2 regions of the Cytobacillus sp. GQ23 genome follow, and region 1 is predicted to be linked to the other one. Evidence: riboswitches for the same ligand, from Rfam matches in the RefSeq annotation. Region 1 holds a riboswitch; the other holds the start of a gene.
What was found. A riboswitch is a leader RNA that binds a small molecule or an ion and turns the genes downstream of it on or off. The one in region 1 is predicted to bind S-adenosylmethionine.
Positions count from the first base shown of each region.

Region 2: linked by a shared signal. The riboswitch ahead of AC6CHU_RS07850 (O-methyltransferase) and the one ahead of AC6CHU_RS24805 (2,3-diketo-5-methylthiopentyl-1-phosphate enolase) in region 1 are both predicted to bind S-adenosylmethionine.

Region 1 covers NZ_JCAXER010000046.1:446-7,703, reverse strand. The annotation lists gene AC6CHU_RS24830 (PAS domain-containing sensor histidine kinase) at 1-382, shown strand, start outside; gene AC6CHU_RS24825 (methylated-DNA--[protein]-cysteine S-methyltransferase) at 397-897, shown strand; gene AC6CHU_RS24820 (DUF2087 domain-containing protein) at 1,014-1,595, shown strand; gene AC6CHU_RS24815 (carbon-nitrogen family hydrolase) at 1,629-2,414, opposite strand; gene AC6CHU_RS24810 (pyridoxal phosphate-dependent aminotransferase) at 2,558-3,730, shown strand; SAM riboswitch class I at 3,818-3,920, shown strand; gene AC6CHU_RS24805 (2,3-diketo-5-methylthiopentyl-1-phosphate enolase) at 4,007-5,239, shown strand; gene AC6CHU_RS24800 (2-hydroxy-3-keto-5-methylthiopentenyl-1-phosphate phosphatase) at 5,232-5,894, shown strand; gene AC6CHU_RS24795 (methylthioribulose 1-phosphate dehydratase) at 5,891-6,526, shown strand; gene AC6CHU_RS24790 (1,2-dihydroxy-3-keto-5-methylthiopentene dioxygenase) at 6,581-7,114, shown strand.
Region 2 covers NZ_JCAXER010000007.1:101,011-108,268, reverse strand. The annotation lists gene AC6CHU_RS07875 (GNAT family N-acetyltransferase) at 1-439, opposite strand, end outside; gene AC6CHU_RS07870 (aminotransferase-like domain-containing protein) at 707-1,897, opposite strand; gene AC6CHU_RS07865 (GNAT family N-acetyltransferase) at 1,978-2,550, opposite strand; gene pdxR (MocR-like pyridoxine biosynthesis transcription factor PdxR) at 2,643-4,013, shown strand; gene AC6CHU_RS07855 (PH domain-containing protein) at 4,036-4,419, opposite strand; gene AC6CHU_RS07850 (O-methyltransferase) at 4,446-5,024, opposite strand; SAM riboswitch class I at 5,132-5,238, opposite strand; gene AC6CHU_RS07845 (spore germination protein) at 5,410-6,966, shown strand; gene AC6CHU_RS07840 (GerAB/ArcD/ProY family transporter) at 6,988-7,258, shown strand, end outside.

The DNA of each region.
Region 1 (7,258 bases):
TGTGCTTCATAATGTTCAATTCAGAACTTATTATGAACAAAATTTGCCCAAGGTTTTCTGCGAAACCAATCAAATGAAAAAGGTCTTTATCAACATCATTAAAAATGCAATTGAAGTCATGCCTAAAGGCGGTTATATTACCGTATCCGTTCAAAAGGGCCCTGGTCATAAAGTTCACATTACCATAAGGGATGAAGGAACAGGAATTCCTGCGCATAAAATAAAAAAGCTTGGTGAGCCTTTCTATACTACAAAAGAAAGAGGCACTGGACTTGGTTTAATGGTTACATATAAAATTATAGAAGAGCACAAGGGAACAATTGAAGTGGAAAGCAAATTGGGAAAAGGAACTGTTTTCCACATCTATTTGCCCTTATTATAAAGGCGGGAATTAATATGACAGGCAGAGTTTATTCTAAAAAAATGACACCGGTCGGAGATATTTACATCGTAGCAGAAAATGGAATTCTTTCGGCTATATACATGGGGGAAGATGATTTTATGGAAGGGGAAGAGGTATCATCATTGCAATTTGATCCTTCTAATACTTTAATCAGAAAGTGTACTCTCCAGCTTGAGGAATACTTTGACGGACATAGGAAGGAATTTGATATCCCTATAGAGCCCAATGGAACGGATTTTCAAAAAGCAGTATGGAAAGAGCTTTGCCTCATTCCATTTGGCGAAACAAGAAGCTATCAGGAAATCGCTGCCGGGATAGGGAAAGATAAAGCTGTGAGGGCCATTGGACAGGCAAACAAGGCCAATCGCCTTCCAATCATTATTCCTTGCCATCGTGTTATCGGCAAAAATAAATCTTTAACTGGCTATGCGGGAAGCAGGACAGAAATTAAAGAAATTTTATTATCCCTTGAAGGAGCCCATTATGCTAAATAGTTATCAAAATCACCCTTTCAAGGTGATTTTTTTGGTTTATTTAAATTCTATTGACGAAATGAACTAAATTCGATTACTATCTAATTAGATAAAAATCGAAATGGGGTACTTTACTTATGCAATTAAATCGTTTAGTAGCATTTTATAAGACAATGGGAGACCCTACCAGAATCCGGATTGTATTTCTCCTTGCCAAAGGGCCGCTGCATGGCCAGGCTATAGCCGGAAAGCTCGGCTTAACCCCGCCTACTATCACGCATCACCTGAATAAACTGCGGGAAATAAACCTTGTTTATCAAAGAAGAGATAAAAATACTGTGTATTTTTATCTAAATGAATCCGTATTGAAACACCAATCAGGGGTTCTTGCAAAATTGGCAGACAAAGAGGAGGTTAAAAAAATGGAGGAACAAAATTCAGAAAACCAGAAGGTTATTGAAAATTTCTTTACCAGGGATGGAAAACTGAAGAATATTCCTGCCCAGAGAAAGAAGAAACTCATGGTTTTTGAACATTTAATTAAAGGCTTGAAAATGGGTAAAAAATATGAAGAAAAAGAGCTTAACGAATACATCAAACAGTTTCATGAAGATTATGCAACTATACGCAGAGAATTCATAATCAACCATTATATGTACCGCGAGAATGGGATTTACGAATTAAACCCTCCAGAAATGTGGGCAAAAATAGAAGGATAAGCAGGGGCCCTGACAGGGCCCTCTGCAACATTTTCAGCGGTAAAAATCCGTTTTGCGGTCATCAAAAATCGGAATTAAGCCGCGGACTTCCTTCACTTTATCCAGGTCAATTTCAGCATGCAGAATTTCTTCAGTTTCAGTGCCTTCAGCAAGCACATCCCCCCATGGATCAATAATCATTGAATGACCTGCAAAGACATTAGCAGGATCAGAGCCGGAACGGTTGCAGGCAATGACATAGCACTGGTTTTCAATAGCACGTGCAATTAATAGCGCACGCCAATGAGCAAGCCGTGCCAATGGCCATTGTGCTACTACAAATATTGCTTCTGCACCATCCGCTGTATGGGTACGCAGCCATTCAGGAAAACGGATATCATAACAAATCATTCCTGCAAACTTCCTGTTGGCCAGGGAAAATCCTCCCCTTGCTGCCCCTCCTTTCAAATAGAGGTGCTCATTCATAAGCTTGAATAAGTGCAGCTTGCTGTATTCATGCAAAAGCTCACCATTATGGTCTACAATCAGCAGAGTATTGTAAATGCCATCAGTTGTTTTTTTGGCTACAGAACCGCCAATCAGGTAAACCTTATTTTTTTTTGCAATTTCTTTCAAAAATGCCAGTGAAAAAGCAGCATCCGGATCTGCTATTTCATCCAATCTGGTCAAATCATAGCCTGTCGTCCAAAGTTCAGGTAGTACTAAAACGTCTGGATCAGATTTAAGAGCTTTATTAATCATGGCTTCGGCCGCAATAAAATTCTTCTCTGGTTTTCCAAATGCAATATCCATTTGCAAACAAGCAATCCTTAATTTCACTTTACTCCCCCACAATCATCTTTTCCTTATGTTATGATTAGTCCGATAGATAAAAACTTTCTAAATTTTACTTTACAACTTACCATTTACGTTATATCATTTGGGACTATATTTTCAATCCTTTTTTTAAGCAGGTGAACAATTTGATTAATTATCCGCAATCTGAACTTTTAAAAAGTCTTCCTAAACAGTTTTTTGCTTCTTTGACTGCGAAGGTGGGAAAAAAACTTGAACAGGGCTATGATGTCATCAATTTGGGACAGGGAAATCCAGATCTGCCAACCCCGGATCATATTGTCAAAAGTCTTCAACGTGCAGCCGATAACCCTCAAAACCATAAGTACTCTCCTTTTCAGGGTTACCCGTATTTAAAAAAGGCAGCAGCTGACTTTTATAAAAGGGAATATGGTGTAGAATTAGACCCCGATACTGAAATAGCCATTCTTTTTGGAGGCAAAGCAGGGCTTGTTGAAATCCCCCAATGTCTTTTAAACCCTGGGGACAGGATATTGGTTCCAGACCCGGGATATCCTGATTATTGGTCAGGAGTTGCGCTGGCTAAAGCAGAAATGGTGACAATGCCTCTGAGGGAAGAAAATAACTTTTTGCCAGTATATAGTGACTTGCCGGCTGAGGAGCTTAAAGCAGCCAAGTTGATGTTTCTTAATTATCCAAATAACCCTACTGGAGCAATCGCAAACAAAGAATTTTTCCAGGAAACAGTTGAATTAAGCCGAAGGCATGAGATATGCGTAGTCCATGACTTTGCATATGGAGGAATTGGATTCGACGGAAAAAACCCTGTCAGTTTTCTTCAGGCAGAAGGAGCAAAAGAGGTTGGAATTGAAATTTATACTCTATCAAAGACCTTTAATATGGCTGGCTGGAGAGTAGGGTTTGCCGCTGGAAATGCAAGCGTTATCGCAGCATTGAACCTGATGCAGGATCATCTTTACGTCAGCTTGTTTGGAGCTGTTCAGGAAGCTGCAGCAGCTGCTCTGTCAGGCTCTCAGGATTGTGTAAAAGAGTTGAATTCGATCTACGAGTCCAGACGGAATACCCTCATTTCCGGTCTCAGGGAAATTGGGTGGGATGTACAAGCGCCAAAAGGCTCCTTTTTTGCATGGCTAAAGGTTCCTGAATCATTTACATCTGAAGAGTTTTCTGAGTATCTCCTTGAAAAAGCGCATATTGCAGTGGCACCCGGAAACGGCTTTGGCCCCTTTGGAGAAGGATTTGTAAGAGTCGGGTTGCTGACATCTGAAGAAAGACTTAGAGAAGCGGTGGAGCGAATACAAAAATTAAGCTTGTTTTAATTTTTTCAAAAATTCAATTGACAAAAGTATATAGCACTGTCATAATTTTAATTAAATTTCTAAATTAACTGAATACTCGATTTCGTTTTCTTATCAAGAGCAGGCGGAGGGACTAGCCCTATGAAGCCCGGCAACCGACTTAACAAAAGCACGGTGCTAAATCTTGCAGCTAATAGCTGAAAGATAAGGAGATGTTAGATTGTTATGCTAACCTCTTCTTATTTGAAGAGGTTTTTTTATTTTTTCCATTCTTTGAAATTGAAAGGAAGAAGATTAATGAGTGAGATTATTGCAGCGTATCTGATACATGATGAAAAACATAATCCCGAGAAAAAAGCAGAGGAGATTGCTTTAGGATTAACGGTGGGATCATGGACCCATTTGCCCGTGCTTGAAAAGCTTCAGCTGGAGAAGCATAAAGGCAGGGTCGTTTCTGTTGAAAGAGCGACAAAAAATACAGGAAGCAAGGAAACAGCTGCGATCATTAAGATCGCCTATCCTGCTGTTAATTTTAGTCCTGATTTACCGGCAATATTAACAACCGTTTTTGGAAAACTGTCATTGGACGGAAAGATAAAACTGCTGGATTTAGAGTTTTCCAATGAACTTAAAAGCTTTTTTCCAGGACCTCGATTTGGAATTGAAGGACTGAGAGAGAAATTAAATGTGTATGACAGACCTCTTTTGATGAGCATCTTCAAAGGAGTGCTCGGCAAAGATATGGATTTTTTGACTTCACAGCTAAGAGAACAGGCCTATGGGGGCATTGATCTTGTAAAAGATGACGAAATTTTATTTGAAAACAGCCTTACACCGTTTGAAGCCCGGATAGCAGAAGGAAAAAAGGTGTTAAGGCAAGTTTACGAGGAAACGGGCCATCAAACCCTTTATGCTGTGAATTTAACAGGCAGAACATTTGAATTAAAAGACAAGGCAAGGAAGGCAGCAAGTCTTGGTGCAGATCTTCTGCTGTTCAATGTATTTTCTTATGGACTCGATGTTTTGCAGTCCTTAAGAGAAGATAATGAAATTGAATTGCCTATCATGGCACATCCTGCAGTTAGCGGAGCTCTTTCAGCTTCAAGCCTTTATGGAATCTCTTATCCTTTACTTTTGGGCAAGCTGCTCAGATATTCGGGTGCTGACTTATCTTTATTCCCATCTCCTTATGGGTCTGTTGCTCTTGAAAAGACACAGGCATTATCCATTGCTGATAACCTGAATGCGGAAGATTCCTTCAAAAGATCTTTTCCGGTACCCTCAGCCGGCATTCATCCGGGTTTAGTGCCTTTGCTTTTCGAAGACTTCGGAATAGACAGTGTAATCAATGCCGGAGGCGGGATACACGGGCATCCAGATGGGGCAAGAGGAGGCGGTTTGGCATTCCGCCAGGCGATTGATTTGACTTTAAAGGGAGTTTCTTTGGCTGATGCTCCTTCAGACTTCACCGAATTAAAAAGCGCGATCGATTTGTGGGGATCAAAAGAGGCGGCTGTTAAGAATGGCTAAAATAGGGGTATTTTGCGACTTTGATGGAACTATTACCGAAAGTGATAACATCATCAATATTATGAAACATTTTGCTCCTCCCCAATGGGAAGGAATAAAAAATCAAGTTCTGAATCAGGAGATTTCTATTAAAGAGGGAGTAGGAAAGATGTTTTCCCTTCTCCCTAGCAATTTGAAAGGAGATCTCACAGATTTCATCCTGGAAAATGCAAAAATAAGAGATGGGTTTCAGCTTTTTGCCGATTACCTGGCACAAGAAAATATACCGCTTTATATAGTAAGCGGGGGGATAGATTTTTTTGTGACTCCTGTACTGGAGAAATATGGACCCTTTAAAGCAGTGTTCTGCAATAGTTCTGATTTTAGCGGCGATAAAATAAAAATCTTATGGCCCCACAGCTGTGATGAAAAATGTGAAAATAATTGCGGATGCTGCAAGCCCTCCATTATGAGGAGGCTGGAGGATGAGGACACGTTAAAAGTCGTTATCGGAGATTCAGTAACTGACCTTGAGGCTGCAAAACAGGCGGACTTTGTCATAGCAAGAGATCTGCTCCTGGAGAAAAGCAAAGAGATGAACCTTAATCACAATTCATTTGAAACGTTCTATGATTGCATAGAAGTTATAAAAAAATTAAATGAGGTGAGAGTATGAGCACACTTGAGGAAAAATGGAATGAGCTCGCCGATATTAAAGACGAGCTCGCAGCAAGGGACTGGTTTATGGGGACGAGCGGAAATCTGGCCATTAAGGTCAGTTCAAATCCGCTTCAATTCCTTGTAACTGCAAGCGGAAAGGATAAAAGAAAACGCACTTCCGAAGACTTCCTGCTAGTGGATGAATTTGGCCGTCCGGTGGAAGAAACTCATTTAAAGCCATCCGCTGAAACACTTCTGCATACGGAAATATACAGTAAAACAAAAGCTGAATGCAGTCTTCATGTACATACAATCGATAATAATGTTATCTCAGAAATATATGGAGATCAGGAGGCAGTAACATTTCAGGGGCAAGAGCTCATTAAAGCATTTAATAAATGGGAGGAGGATGCTGTCCTTAGAATTCCGATTATTCCAAATTATGCGCATATTCCTGCGCTGGCAAATTGTTTCTCTTCCCATGTACATGAAGATTCAGGTGCAATTTTAATTAGAAATCACGGAATTACTGTTTGGGGCAAAACCTCTTTTGAGGCTAAAAAGATCCTTGAAGCTTCAGAGTTTCTGTTCCGCTATCAGCTAAGGCTTCTGGAGCACAGACCCAATCAGCTATCCAGAGTTGTGTAAGGCACAAGATGCAGATTTAAATAAGAAAGATAACAGTAGAGAGGATTGATTAGCATGGCATATATCGTACTGAAAAATTCAAAAAAAGAAATCAGGAATCAGGAAGAAGTTGCTTCTTTTCTGGAAAAACAGGGGGTTATCTATGAGCAATGGGAAATAGATAAATTGCCAGAAAACCTTCAGGAGAAATATTTGCTTTCTGATGATGAAAAACAAAAAATACTTGAGACATTTGCTGCAGAAATTAAGGATATTTCAGAAAGAAGAGGATACATGGCCCAGGATGTCATTTCTCTTTCGGAAAATACGCCGAATTTGGAACAGCTCCTTCAGAATTTTCAGCAGGAACACCATCATACAGACGATGAGGTAAGGTTTATTGTCAGTGGCCACGGAGTTTTTATTATACAAGGAAAAGATGGGGAATTTTTTGAGGTATACTTAAAACCCGGCGATTTAATTTCCGTGCCTGAAAATATCCGTCATTATTTCACTTTGCAGGATGACAGAAAGGTGGTAGCCATCAGAATTTTTGTATCTTCAGAAGGATGGGTGCCAATTTATGAGGAAAAGGAAGTTCATCAATAATACGTTGACCCATTGCTCCGGCATTGGGTTTTTTATTTTTCCACTATAGTAGTTGGATATTTTTTACAACCCTAACTTGCAAAAATTTTATCAAATACTGTTGATTCCTCATGTTTTAAGCAGCAGAAGTGTGTCGAAACCGTG
Region 2 (7,258 bases), on a different contig from region 1:
GTTTCATCCCTTCATGACTCGCCATAAACCCCAGCTTATTATAAAAACGATGTGCATCTCCCCGCTCCTTGTCAGTCGTCAATTGAACAAGACCACACTCCTCAGACTTCGCTATGGCAATCGCTTCTTTAAACAAGGCTTCCCCCACACCTTTACCACGGCAGCGTTTATCGATGCGCACCCCTTCAATTTGTGCCCGTTTCATCCCTTGCCGGGCTATCCCAGGAATAATTGTTAACTGAAGGCAGCCAATCACTTCCTGACCGTCTATCGCCAAAATAATCTGATTGCCTGACTGTGCTTCCATTGCCCTAAATGCGTCATAATAACAATCCGGCAAAGGCTCATTATACTCCTCACGTTTTGCTCCTAATTCATCATCAGCAAGCAATCGTACTACAGCTTCCAAATCTTCTTCAATTGCTTTCCGAAAACGCATTGAAAATCACTCCTTAGGATAAAGAAATTAATATACATCACTGATTACTTTCTATAAATATTTCATTTCCCCTGTAATTTCTTTTCACCAAACTTCTGTATTTCCACCTAAAGATCAATAAAATTGATAACAGGCTGTTTCATCAAGATCACTGCCCGTCAGCACATTAAAAGCCTTATCACTGGCTAACAATACCAGGTAATAAGGCTTTACTTCCTTTAATCCTTTTTATTATAAAAATGTTCCATAGAGATAGGTTATATGCATTTAAAGATAGGCCGCTGCAGCTTTTCCCAGCCTGCGAATCCCCTCAGTTATTTCCTTCTCATCCGCATAACTGAAGGAAAGGCGCAGAAATTCCGTTCCGGCTGCCTGATCAATGAAAAAGTACTTGCCAGGAATAAAAGACACCCCTTCTGCCAGAGCATCTGTCAGCAGGTCCGATGTATCGGCACCGGGAATTTTCATCCATACGAAGTATCCCCCTTCGGGCACATACCAGGAAGCTGATTCAGGGAAATGCTGTTTGAGTGCGGAGATCATAACATTGCATTTTGACCGGTATGTGTCTCTCAAGGTTACTAATTTATTATTAAAATCAGTATCTGCTAAATAAACAGCCATCGCCGCTTGAGCAAACGGATGGTTCAAATCTTTTTTAAACCAGTCACAGGCTTGGATAATTTCACTGACACCCGTTATCCATCCGATACGCATGCCCGGTGCCACTACCTTGGATAACGAACCGACATGCAGAACTCGATTGCTTGGATCCATTGCTTTTAGTGTGGGGAGATTTTTATTAAATGATAATTCTCCATAAGCATCATCTTCAACTATAAGGAAATTAAATTTATTGGCAAGCTCCAATATATGCTGCCGGCGTTCTTCATTCATCGTCGTGCCTGTTGGATTTTGATAGGTGGGAATTGTATAAAGAAACTTCGGGATAGCAAGCCCTTTTTGTTTTCTTTCCTCTAAAATCTCTTCCAATATATCTGTTTGAAGTCCGTGTTTATCAACAGGAACACTAATGATATGTTTAGTGTAATTTTGTAAAATTTCTAAAGCCTCCATATATGTTGGAGATTCTATTGCCACAACGGATTCTTCATCAAGAAGAACACGGGAAATTAAATCGATTGCCTGACAGGCCCCCGAAGTAATCAAAAGCTCTTCTTCCGAAACAGATATCCCCCGTCTTATCAACCTCTGTAAAATCTGTTCCTTCAGCTTTAAAATATTGGGGCTTCCAATATAATGGAGCGGCAAATCATGTTCTTTCTCTAATAAACCGTTTACAGCTGCCTTCATCTCTTCATAAGGGATCAGGGCAGGAGCCGGATAGCCGCAATGAAGGCGTATACACTCATCCGGAATCTCAGGAATCCACTCCCCGGGAGGAGTATTCTGAAGTGCTGATTTGATGTTGTCAGGAAAAAAAGAAGCGGCTTTCACTTCTACCCACACCTTTCTAGTCGCTTTTACTATCGATTATATACCTCTTGGCTGAGATGCTCCATCTATTCAAACTGCTTTTAATAAAGCAAGTGTTCTTCAAAATGCCGTTTTACTTTGCCCCACTCTTCCCTTATGACACTATAAAGAACCGTATGACGGATTGCTCCTTCTTTTCTTATCATATGATTTCGAAGAATGCCTTCCTTAACAGCACCGATTCTTTCGATCGCTTTTTGTGAACGGAGGTTTTCATGCCCGGTTTTAATTTGTACACGATTAAGGGCAAGTTCTTCAAAACAATATGTTAATAATAAATATTTACAGTTAGTATTAATATTTGAGCTCCAATAAGCAGGATTCACCCATGTGGACCCGATTTCAAGCCGTTTATGCTGGGATGATATATCTAGAAACCAGGTAGCACCGATAATTTCTCCTAATTTTTTATCAACAATTGCAAACGCAAAATCAGTTCCTCTCTCCCGTTTTTGGATTGCATCTTCAACATACTGAATAACCCGGCTTTTGTCAGTTAAATCAACCGACATATGCTCCCATATTCTTTTATCCTGGGCAGCTTTATAAAGTCCCTCTACATGCTCGAGATTTATCGGAATTAACTGCACTAAACTGTTTTCTAATTTTTTCATATTATCACTCTCCCTGCATCTATTAAAATCGATTTCTGGTATGATAAAAATAACCAAATATGAATTTTAATATAATACCAGGGAATGATTTAATGGAGCTTCAAATTCTTCTTTCGAATCATAAAGCAAAATATAAGCAAATTTATGAACAAATCCGAAGGGCGACTTTTGATAAAAAGCTGCCTGCTCATGCCAAGCTTCCTTCAAAGCGGCAACTCGCCGAGCAGTTAAGCGTAAGCATCGTGACTGTTCAAACGGCTTATGAACAGCTCCAGAGTGAAGGGTACTGTTATACAGTGGAACGAAGAGGATATTTTGTTTCGGAAATTAAGGATGAATGGCACTATAATGAGCATGGATCAGTAGAATTGGAAAAAGAAGTACATGGTGAGTCTTCAATAAATTTTAAAAACGGGCAGATTGATGCCTCTGCCTTTCCCTATAAACACTGGAACAGACTTTATCGAAAAGAGCTTAATAAATCCAATGCCGCCAATGCTCCGTGGCAGGGTGACTATTCTTTGCGGGTGCAGATTGCACAATACCTGCAGCAAGCCAGAGGATTGGCCTGCAAGCCGGAACAGGTTTATCTATTCAGCGGATTTCAACAGCAGTTACTGAATGTCTGTTTGTTTTTCAAGAGAAAAGCCGTCGGAATAGAAGATCCGGGTTTCATTAGGGCAAGATCCGTTTTTGAGCAATTGCAGCTGGAATATCATCCTATTCCTGTGAACGATGAAGGATGCTGTGTACCTGATAAGCCGGTAAAACTATTATATACAACACCGGCCCACCAATACCCTACTGGTACAATTATGTCTATTGCCAGAAGGACTGAACTGTTAAATTGGGCACTGAAACAGGACGCTTACATTCTTGAGGATGACTATGATTCTGAATTCCGCTATAAAGGGACACCGATTTCGTCATTGGCCCATCTGGATTCCAGCGGACGCGTTCTTTACTTTGGCACCTTTTCAAAAACTTTGCTCCCTGCACTTCGGATCAGCTATCTGATTATGCCGGCATCACTGCAGCAGGGATATGAAGAATTTAATGCTAATCAAAAGTCTAATGTTTCAAGAATCGACCAGCGGGCTGCTGCAAAATTTATGGAAGAAGGACTTTATACATCTCATATAGCAAAAATGAGAACGTTATATCGGGCCAAGAGGAACTGTTTAATCGAAAGCCTGTCAAAGCATTTAGGAGAGCATTTTGACATAATTGGTGATACAGCAGGTTTGCACATTATCGTGATATTACCAGAAGGATTAAATGAACCTAAAGCAATTGAACTGGCAAAGTCGGCGGGAGTTGAAATTGATGCTGTTTCGCCTATGTACCAGCTTCACAAACCCGCCAACCATGTGATGCTTGGCTATGGGGCACCCTCAATGGACGAAATTGAGAAGGGGGTCCAATTAATGGTTAATACCTGGAAAAATTATTTAAATGTTTAACATCTATCCGCTAAAAGGGCGCTTATCTTACGGGATATCGCTCTTTTGCCGGATCTGTAATCGTGCAGAGCTTTTCCTTAACCGCTGCCATAAAATCAAACATATTCATCCCCTCGATTTGCTGGAATTTAAAAAAATCATCGTTATAGTACATATGAATATGCTTGCCCGTTATTCCCCTCTTTTCTTTAATGGAAGTTATATCGATATATGCAAATTCTTCAACTAATTCCTTTGTTGATTCAGATGCAGATAATCCATAAAATAGCAGCCTTTTATTTGTTGCCGCCAGCAATCCGGGCAGCGGGGCTAAACAGTAATGCGATACTAATGAACAGGTTAAGCATTCAATAATGTTTTCTTCTTCATGCAGCACAGTTCCAAACGAATTTATAATGCTACTCATGGGATCCCCTCCTCATATCTCTTCTGTCAAACTGCAGTCTTCACTGCGAGTATCAGTCCGGTAGACCAATCCAATTCGGTAATGTCGAGATCTGGTCTGTCCTGCAGAGTTTTGAGAAGTTTAGTAGCTTTGATTCTAAATTCTTCAGGCAATTTCTGCTGCGGAAACACATCATGAATCACATAAAAACCGCCAACATTCAAATGGTCCAGGGTTTTGTCCAGGAGCTCGAATTTTCCGGGCCACGTATCTGCAAAAATAAAATCGAATCGCTCAGATAGATTTCGAATAAAAGCTGCTCCGTCTTCACAGCAAAATGTGATTCTGGCGTCCTTTCCGAGGTATTTTTTCGCAATGGATTGCACGTTCAAATCTATATCAACGGTCGTAAGCTTACTGCTTTCATCCATCCCATCCATTATCCATGAAGCAGAAGCTCCCGTACCTGTCCCCAGCTCCAAAAAGCTTCCACCCGGTTTGGAGGCAGCCAGCCCCTTTAGTAAAAATCCTGTTTTTTTATCACATGATTGCCCGAAGCCCATCACAGCAGATTCCTGTAATATACTCGAATATGCTTCCGGTACCTGTATAACGCTGTTTTCCATTTGTCATTCCTCCGCTTTCTTCGTACTATATTAAACACTTAGCACGGGAGCATAAAAGAGCACCAAAAAAGGCCCCTTTATAAGAGGCCTTAACTTATCAAATCGACCTCTTATCTCCCAGAGCGTCAACTCTGTTGGAATTAGCACCTTCCTGACATAATCAGGGGTTGCTGAGGCTTCGCAGGGCCAGTCCCTCCACCTCTCTGGATAAGAATTTGTATGTATATTAATTTATTTTCAATCAAGTATTGCATATTTTTAGCAAGATGGCAAGACTTTGGTGGTTTATTGCCATGTAAGAAACGCATGATTCTGCCTTCCTGTATATTTATTTCAATTCTAAGGAAATTTAAGGATATACATATTGCCTGAGGAGGAAATTGTGGTGTTTCGATTTAAAAGGAGTCCTTCAAAAAAAAGAGTAAAAAAACAGATTAAGCCCGAGTTGACATCACAGGACATCCTCTTATCAAAAAAGCTGGAAGACAATATACAATTTTTCTCCTCACTTTATGGAGAGAGTTCAGATGTGATTTTCCGTTATTTTGCCTTAAATAAAATTGACGCAGCCATAATTTATATAGATGGATTAAGTGATACCCAAAAGCTTGACGAGCTGGTCCTTGGAACCTTACTGCATCAAAACATGAATATCGAAAACGACTTCCTTCATACTGTGAAAAACCGATTGCCGATTTCAAGTATTAAAAGATTGGCAACAACCGCTGACTGTATCGACTCAATAAGCATCGGGAACCCAATAGTGCTTTTTGATGGGTATGATGAAGCTCTTTCACTGGGATTAGCCAAATTTGAAAAGCGTTCGATAGAAGAACCGCAGGCTGAGACCTCCATTCGGGGTTCGAGGGAAGGCTTTACTGAATCACTCGGTGTCAATACATCTTTACTGCGCCGGATCATTAAAGACCCGGGACTGAAAATGAAGACTCTGCATGTAGGCAAATATACGAAGACGAAGGTAGTTATCTCATATATTGAAGAAATAGCGGATAAAACTCTGATACAGGAAATAGAAAGCCGTCTTAATCGCATTACTGTTGACGGAGTACTGGAAAGCGGCTATATCGAACAATTCATTGAAGATAGCCCGTATTCTCCTTTTCCCCAGTTATTGTACACGGAACGTCCGGATGTGGTATGTGCAAATTTACTTGAAGGAAGAGCAGTATTAATGATTGAAGGGACACCTTTTACTTTAATTGCTCCCGTGAGTTTCTTCAGTTTGTTTCAATCACAGGAGGACTATTATGAAAGGTTTTGGATTGGTACCTTCATCCGGTCTCTTCGGTTTCTTTTCTTAGCTGTATCCCTATTCCTTCCTGCCATATATGTTGCCATAACAACATTTCACCAGGAAATGATTCCCATGGACCTGATGCTTAGCATTGCGTCCTCCAGAGAAAGTGTCCCCTTCCCTGCCATTGTGGAAGTCCTTCTAATGGAAGTTGCTTTTGAAGGACTGAGAGAGGCCGGGATACGCCTTCCAAAACAAGTAGGTTCAGCTGTTAGTATTGTGGGTGCCCTTGTAATTGGTCAGGCAGCTGTTCAAGCGGGGATTGTTTCTGCACCTATGATTATTGTAGTGAGTATTACGGGTATTGCATCTTTCATGATCCCCCGTTATTCAATGGGACTTGCCATTCGATTACTGAGGTTTCCCATCATACTCCTTGGCGGCGCTTTAGGATTAATAGGTGTAATGCTTGCACTAATCCTGCTCGTCATCCATTTATCAGAGCTAAGATCATTCGGTTTACCATACCTGACTCCTGTATCAACACTGCAAAAAAATGCGGTAAAGGACACACTCTTTCGTTCGCCTTTATGGAAAATGAATCAGCGCGCTCATTCCACAGGAAAATACAACAAAACTAAACAAGGGTCCAGCTTAAAACCAGGTCCTGAAAATAGCGGCAGGTAAATAAGTCAAAATGGCGGTGAGATGGACATGCTGGAAAAGGGAAAAATATCGGCCCTGCAAATGGAATTTTTAATTGTCCCGGCTATCATTGCCACAGGTGTGCTTTCGATTCCATCCATATCGGGAAGGTTAGCCGGGCATGACATGTGGATGACGCCTATAGCAGGTTCTATAATCGGTTTTATCACGGTATTCATTGCATGGAAGCTTCATCAATTATTTCCAAGGATGACCCCTATCGAATACAGTGAGCAAATACTTGGAAAAGCACTTGGTAAACTCTTTAATTTCT